Regions from separate parts of the Rothia sp. HSID18069 genome, predicted to be linked through region 1. Evidence: predicted binding sites of a transcription regulator. Region 1 holds the regulator's gene; the other holds the start of a gene.
The links. Region 1 encodes LexA, which represses DNA repair genes until DNA is damaged. Its sites were predicted from a motif close to TCGAACANNTGTTCGA; they were not measured.

Region 1 (4,042 bases):
AACTTTCTTGTGCGGGCACCAGCTGTTGTACACCGAGAGGGGCACCAGCAGCAGCGAGCTTACAGGCATGCCCGGGCCACTCCCCCATACCTTTAACTTCGACGGTACCGGCTGAAGTCGTATCGTCCATTGTCTCGAACAACATGCCAAAAGCTGCCCCCGCAAAAAGCACTGGACGTCCCCCAGCCACACGACGCCCCACCACACGTTCAGCATCGAAAGACTGCACCGTGCGATAAGTCTCAATAGAGCTTGTATGGCCAGGAATAATCATGCCATCAGCGTCCAACAGTTCATTGGAGGTTTTAGTGACAAGAACCTGTGCCCCTGCGCGTCCAAGAGCCTGTGCTAGTTCTCCGAACGTGCCAGGCTCCCCCAGGATCGCAACGACCGGTTGTTCCTGCGCCATCATTCCTCCGATTCATCGCTTTGTACCATAGGCACTGGACCCACAACTTCTAGGGTACAGGGTCTTTTGAGACGGTGCTATTGCACACCCGACCCAGAAAATATGTTTCGTATAGCTACTATTCACCGTGCAGGAACCTCCAGCCGTTGACCAGCCTGAAGCTTGGTGTTCTGTAAATCATTCAGTTTAATGATGCGCACAATCGTGTCCCGAGGGTCTGTCTCAGGGTCCGCCTCATGAGCAATATCCCATAGGGTTTGCTCCGCTTTGACAGTAACCACCTTAGTAACTGCCGTAGTCTGCTGTGATGTTCCAGCCTGTGCACCCTGGGGCGCTAATAGGGTAATGGCACCAAGCACAATGAGGGCCGCAAGTGTGAGCAACGGCAGCCCCAGCAGGAGCATACCCCTGCGGCCCAAACGACTGTGAATATATTTAATGGGCGAAAAGATGCGCCCACCAGACTGCTGCTGAGGTACTCGAGTGTTACGCGGTGGTTGAGTCACTGAGATCTGTTGAGCCGGGTTCTCAGCCGAACCGCCGCGGTGCGTGGAACGTGCCCGTTCAGCCTGTTGGCGTTCCCGAGCCAGCCGTCGCACGGCCGCCGATGATTTACGTCGGGCGGGGTGAATAACCGTTAGACCGGAAGGAATAGCGGGGCTTGCCTGGGTATCCATAACGAGTCCTTTCACTGGCTGGTTGTCATAAAGGTGTTGATGGGGTGATGGGACGAGTAACGAATCATCCCGTTTCTTCGGACGCGGGCTATCAGCAAGACTCTGCACACATGCACTGGATGTATGAGCAATCATGAGCAAACCTCTGCTTTCGAAGATGTGTTCCTTAGGTAGAACCGAGTATATCGAATCTCTATTCCAAATTCTAGTAGATGTGTACTAAAAATTTCTTCGAAGTTTCACGAGAAATCTAGAATAAATGTTTGGTTTTTGAGGAAGTTTGTTCTAAAATGGGAGCAACGATCGTTCCATTGGCGCTACGCCGCACGTACTAGTCGCTTCAGCAGGCGCCGCAGTCTAGGAAAGAAGGCACCCATGGCACCCGAGACCCCACGCCCGGCCCTAACTCCGCGCCAGCAGAAGATTTTGGACGCTATTCGCACCGAGATTGAGCAGAAAGGATATCCCCCATCAATGCGCCAAATCGGCGATATGGTGGGTCTTGCATCCCTCTCGTCGGTGACGCACCAGCTGGGGCGACTTGAGAAAATGGGTTATATTCGCCGTGACCCCAAGCTGCCGCGAGCAATTGAGGTGCTGGACGCCTCAGGAAACTCCGAACAACGTGCCAATACCCAAGCGCCCAAAGTTCCGGAGCTGCCTACCTTTGAAGTCAGCGACGAGGATATGGTGCCTATCCCTCTGGTAGGTCGCATAGCGGCAGGCGGGCCCATCACGGCAGAGCAATCCGTTGAGGATGTGCTTTCCCTCCCCAAACAGCTGGTTGGCAGCGGCAAGCTCTTTATGCTGCGCGTCAAAGGAGATTCGATGATCGACGCCGCCATATGCGACGGTGACTGGGTTGTTGTACGTGAACAACACACCGCCGATAATGGAGACATTGTTGCGGCTCTTCTTGACGACGAAGCGACCGTCAAAGTATTCCGCCAAGTAGATGGTCATACCTGGCTACTCCCCCGAAATTCCCAATATGAGCCCATACTCGGCGACCGCGCCACGGTGATGGGTAAAGTAGTTTCTGTTCTGCGAAGCATCTAACGGGGACCTTCTGACCTGCGCACGTTTTTCTCAAAAGACACAACGCTAGAGGTTCCGTTCCTGCGTATTCAGCCGTCTCATGTCCAGAAAGGAATAACAGCACAATGATTGACCGTGAGATCGTTTTTATTGTCTATGTATCGGATATCGAGGCCTCAGTGTCCTTCTATACGAGCCTTCTAAATCTTGAAGTCAGTTTTACCTCACCACGCTATGTCACCATGGATTTAGCACCGGGAGTCTCGCTAGCGTTGTGGACCGGAGCAAGCAATGCTCTTCATGAAACTTCAATACGTACCTCTGAGGTATGTATAAATCTCAAGGGTTCCGATGCAGAAATCCTCACGCAGTACCAAGCCTGGGTGGAACAAGGGGTTGTCATATTGGAAGAGCCCCATCGTGATGTATTTGGGATGACTTTCGTAGCAAGTGATCTAGATGGGAACCGTATCCGAGTTGCCCCGATAGACTAACTAATTACTATAGGCAGCCATAAACGCACAATACATCAGGGAGGGTACCGTCGAACGGTACCCTCCCTTTCCCACATTACATCTATGGACGCTTCGCTACGTTTATGTCTCGGTACCAGTACCGGAATACAACGTGTATTAAACCCGCGTATCTTATTGCTTTTAGTCAATACTCTGATAGAGCCGTTCTAAAGCACCCAAAACAACATTCTTATCCTGGGTGGTCCAAAGGTTAGGCATCGCCCGCATCAGGTACCCACCGTATCGCTGAGTCGCCAGCCTAGAGTCAAGGATCGCCACTACCCCGCGATCGTGGACGGAACGTATCAATCGCCCTGCTCCCTGAGACATGCGGATTGCCGCATGATATGCCGAAACAGCCATAAACCCATTCCCGCCTTTTTCTGCCACGGCACGGGTACGCGCTTGAGCGAGAGGATCGTCTGGGCGCGGGAACGGTATACGGTCCATCAGTACCAGACGACAGGAGTCTCCGGGAACATCCACTCCCTGCCAAAGGCTCATGGTGCCGAAAAGACAAGCATTTATATCTTCAGTAAACTCCTCGACAAGAGCCCGCAATGAGGACTCTCCCTGCAAGAGAATATTCAAATCCGTGTGCTGACGTACATATTCAGCCGCCTGCTCGGCACCTCGCTTCGACGAGAATAACCCCAGAGCCCCACCACCAGAAGCTTCACATAATTCGCGTAATCGTTCGAGCTGCTGAGGATTCACGCCAAAGCTCGGTTTGGGCAAATCGGAAGCCACATACATAATGCCCTGCCGCGGATAATCAAACGGAGAGCCTACATCAAGACCTTCCCAGCGCGGAGCCTGCGGCCCCGCTAACCCTAGGGCACCTGCTACCGCATCGAAGGATTCACCCACGGTAAGGGTTGCACTCGTAAGAATAACGGTACGGTCCTCAAAAAGCCCCTCACGCAAACGGCTTCCAATGTTCAAAGGAGCAACGTGGAGTGTGGCGGGATCCTGATCGGAAGCTGCGGTATATCGTCCGTTTTCCCAACCACCCTGGCGTGATAACCACAGCACTTCGCGATGTTCGGCAGACTCCAGCATACGCGTTGCGGCATCGTGTACCTCAGAGACACGTGAACGAGCCATCTGAAGCCCGGCATCCGCCTCTTTATTGTCGCTCTTAGAGTCGGAAAGCGCCGCCCGTGCGGCATCGGCTACAGCCGCGAGTGCGTTCAGAAGTCGCCCTTCGAGCCTTTCTATCAAGCCCTCAGAAACACCTTCACATGCGGTTTCTAAAGAACCGGCGGCTTGTTCGAGCGCGCTGGAGTCTGCTTTGGAGCTCTTGCGGATATCGCGAGCGGCACGCCTGATTAAGGAAGCAGAAAGGGAATCCGTCACCGCGCCGGTCACGCGGTCTGCAAGCTCATGCGCCTCATCAATAA
Region 2 (4,042 bases), on a different contig from region 1:
CCACCGGCCGACGTGTTGCAGGTACCTCAATCTCACGGCGGCCCGCCATATAGTCACCCGTGATCGAGCGCTTATTCTTGAGGAGCTCATCGTATGTGCCTGAGTGCACCACCTGTCCCCCGTGCTCACCTGCGCCGGGGCCAACGTCCACTATCCAGTCTGCCTCACGCATGGTATCTTCATCGTGCTCCACCACAATCAGGGTATTGCCCATATCCCGAAGCTTCGTCAGGGTGTCAATCAGGCGCCGGTTATCCCGCTGGTGCAAACCGATGGAAGGCTCGTCCAATACGTAGAGCACACCAACCAGTCCGGAACCGATCTGGGTGGCTAAACGGATGCGTTGCGCTTCGCCGCCGGAGAGCGTGCCAGCGGCGCGTGAAAGGGTCAGGTAATCAAGGCCCACGTCCAGCAGGAATTGCAGACGCGCGTCGATCTCTTTAAGCACCTGCTCAGCGATTTTCATTTCACGTTCGCTAAGGGTCAGTCCGCGCATGAACTCTAGGGCTGTGCGCAGGGGCAGTTCGGTTACTTCCGCAATGGATTTCTGCCCAACTTTTACCCCTAGGATAGTGGGATTCAGACGCGCCCCGCGGCAGCTGGGGCACGCCACCTGACGCATGTACTGTTCGTAGCGGTCACGCGCGAAGTCTGACTCAGTCTCTGCATGTTTGCGTTTAATGTAGGCTTTGACCCCTTCAAATCCGCTGGTGTAGCGGCGTTCGCGCCCGAATCGGTTACGGTATGAGACTTCGACTTTAAAATCTTTTCCGCTCAGGATCGCTTTCTGCACTTTGGCGGATAGCTTATTCCATGGGGTGTTAAGGTCAAACCCAAGTTCTTCGCCCAGACCGGCGAGCAGACGTAACCAGTATTCGGTGGTTGCTTTGCCCTGTGACCAGGGCGCAATAGCGCCTTCGCCGAGGCTCAGCTCGGGGTTGGGGATCAGCAGCTCTTCGTCCACTTCGAGACGGGAGCCGATACCGTCGCACGCTTGGCAGGCACCAAACGGGGAGTTAAACGAGAAGGCGCGCGGCTCAATTGTGTCGATTTGCAGGGGGTGGTTATTGGGGCAAGCTAGGTTTTCGCTGAAACTGCGGGTACGCTCGGGGCTGTCTTCCGCATCATCTACAAAATCGATAAGTAAACGCCCGTCGGCAAGCCGTAGTGCGGTTTCCACCGAGTCAGTCAGGCGCTGGTTAATGCCGTCTTTAATGACGATGCGGTCAACGACCACCTCGATCGTGTGTTTGTACTGTTTAGCCAGTTTCGGGGGGTCGGAAAGCTGCACTGTTTGCCCGTCTACTCGGGCGCGTGAGTACCCTTGGGTTAGCAGGTCTTTGAAAAGATCGACGAACTCCCCTTTGCGTGCAGATACGACGGGGGCAAGCACCTGCACGCGGGTACGCTCAGGGTACCCCATGAGGGTATCAACGATCTGCTGCGGGGTTTGTTTAGTTATTTCTTCACCGCATTCTGGGCAGTGGGCATGCCCTACACGCGCCCACAGCAGACGCATATAGTCGTAGATTTCGGTGATGGTTCCTACAGTAGAACGCGGGTTTTTTGAGGTAGATTTCTGGTCGATAGACACAGCGGGTGAGAGCCCTTCGATGAAGTCTACATCCGGTTTGTCCACCTGCCCTAGGAACATGCGGGCATATGAAGAGAGCGATTCGACGTATCGGCGTTGTCCCTCTGCGAAGATCGTGTCGAAGGCCAGCGAGGATTTTCCGGACCCTGATAGCCCGGTAAAGACGACCATCGCATCGCGTGGAATGGTAAGGTCTACATTTTTAAGGTTGTTCTCGCGTGCTCCCTGCACACGAATACTGCTTAGATCGTTAGCGCGCGGTGCAGCAGGCACGCTGGTGCCGGGGCGAGGGGACATCGGCTATCCTTCCGTTACTATCGAAATAATATTCTATCAGCCTTTGTCCTGGTCACGGGGTATTTCGATACGGGCGGAAGAGCCCGTGAGAAACTCATACGTTCGTAGGTATATACAGTGATGCGTGGTTCTGCCCCAAGCTCAAGAGCCCTCAGTACCTTATACACACCTCCCCTACACTTAAAAGTATGAGTACTTATCCCGAATCCACACTGCTGTTTGAGAATCCTGAATTCACGGTCCGCGCATTGAGCGTTTCTGAAATGGACAATAGCGTCTACCTGCTGACGATGCGCCGCTCCGGTGAACAACTGCTCATAGACCCCGCAGATGACGCCGAAGCTCTCTATGCGTTTACCCTAGACGCGCTGCTACATGACTGCCCTCATCTCGAGCTGACTGATGCACAGGATCATCGCGTGCGCGTCATAGAGTCTGAGGCCGATTTTGAGGCGGTGCGGCAACGTGCGATTGGCGTAACGAGCATTGTAGTAACCCACGGGCATTGGGACCATATTCGAGCGATTAACGGTCTTGAGAAGTTCACTGGAGCCATCACCTCAGCTGGCGCGGAGGACATTGAAGCGATTCACGAGCTGGAAGGCTTTAAGGTGGAAGAGTCGCTAATGGGTGGTGAGACATTCGATTTTTATGGCAGCGATACTGTGGTTCGGACTATCTCAGTTCCTGGGCACACCCCTGGGTCGATCGTGTATGTTCTTGAAAGCGTGTGGGAAGATGGTTCGCCCGCCACGCTCTTATTTACCGGGGACGCACTTTTTCCAGGTGGTGTTGGCAAGACGGATTCTCGGCAGCAGTTTGGCGAGCTTTTCGCAAACGTCCTGGAGAAACTTTTCGGCGCTTTTGATGACGACACGATTGTGCTTCCTGGTCATGGACGTTCCACAACTCTTGGCGAGGAACGCCCCCATCTGGAGGAATGGGGCGAACGGGGCTGGTAGGAAGTCGGCAGATAATCTGTTACGCAGTGCGCGATTAGAGTCTAATGCCTAAGTTCTTCTCTATTGTGCATCATTGCGCTCCTACCGAACACAAAAAGAAACGACCACGCTACCTTAGCGTGGTCGTTTCTCGATGCGTAGAACACATCTATCACTCAGCTCAAACACAAGCAATCCAAAGATCTATTCAAAACCTACGATTACCTGATGACATAAGTGTATATGAATTTTGGGCGCTTTTTTTGGGGTGTTTTGCCCCGATTGGCAGGCCCATGACCCATAGACAGAGTTTGTAACCGTTTCGTTATATTCACCCTGTCCATAACAAGGTTTTTTAAGTACCAATTTGATTATTGGCAATTTTTTAGTGACCTAAATCATGTAAATTTTTTTGGCGTGTATTCGCCTTGTTCGACAGCCTATTGTGATTCCTTCAAGATTTGGAACCACCTCTTTCCACGTCACCATCCCCCGGAAACGCCCAGTATATCGCGGTTTTTGAACCAGCAGTATAAATTGTCAGTATTTTTATCAAGCTAAACACAACCTTTAAAAATTCCGATCCGACAACCTGAAAATCAGCAAATTTAAGGTGCCGCACGGTTACAATTGGTCTGTTTTTAGGGGTCTGCCAGAGCATCTGAATCTGCGCCCCAAATCCCCTAGTCAATACATGCCTCAGCCAATCAATACACATTCTCTATTGACACCTATTTATTCCTCCGAAAACAGCTATTTTTCCCGTGGGGAACATTTCAAAAAACCTCATCTGAAAACTACACGTATGTAGTTTTATAGACTGAGCCCCGCATCTGGGGTCATATTCTGACCCAGATGCGGGGCTCACCAGCACGTACGCTGCTGCTACTGCCTCTTAGGAGAGACCAACCATCGTACCGTTTTCATCGAATCCAATGCGCTCAGCTGCGGGGCTCTTGCTCAACCCGGGCATGGTGCGCATCGTACCGCAAATTGCGTACACGTAACCGGCACCAGCTGCCAAACGAACCTCACGCACCGGCAAAGTCCAGCCGGTGGGTGCGCCCTTCAGAGAAGCATCTGAAGAGATAGACAGGTGGGTCTTGGCAATCACCACGGGCAGGTTACCGTAGCCCAAATCAGCGAAACGCTTAAGCTGCTTAGCGGCGGCGGGAGCAATCGAAATACCGTCAGCACCGTACACCTTGGT

Region 2: the regulator LexA is predicted to act here: its motif matches at 1,912-1,927, upstream of uvrA (excinuclease ABC subunit UvrA).

The regions. Positions count from the first base shown of each region.
Region 1 is NZ_RBMG01000006.1:28,778-32,819, forward strand. It holds gene D8M41_RS10935 (imidazole glycerol phosphate synthase) at 1-409, opposite strand, end outside; gene D8M41_RS10940 (LysM peptidoglycan-binding domain-containing protein) at 532-1,086, opposite strand; gene lexA (transcriptional repressor LexA) at 1,462-2,145, shown strand; gene D8M41_RS10950 (VOC family protein) at 2,250-2,618, shown strand; gene D8M41_RS10955 (ATP-dependent DNA helicase) at 2,781-4,042, opposite strand, start outside.
Region 2 is NZ_RBMG01000001.1:744,615-748,656, reverse strand. It holds gene uvrA (excinuclease ABC subunit UvrA) at 1-1,891, opposite strand, end outside; gene D8M41_RS03350 (MBL fold metallo-hydrolase) at 2,080-2,853, shown strand; gene D8M41_RS03345 (formate--tetrahydrofolate ligase) at 3,728-4,042, opposite strand, start outside.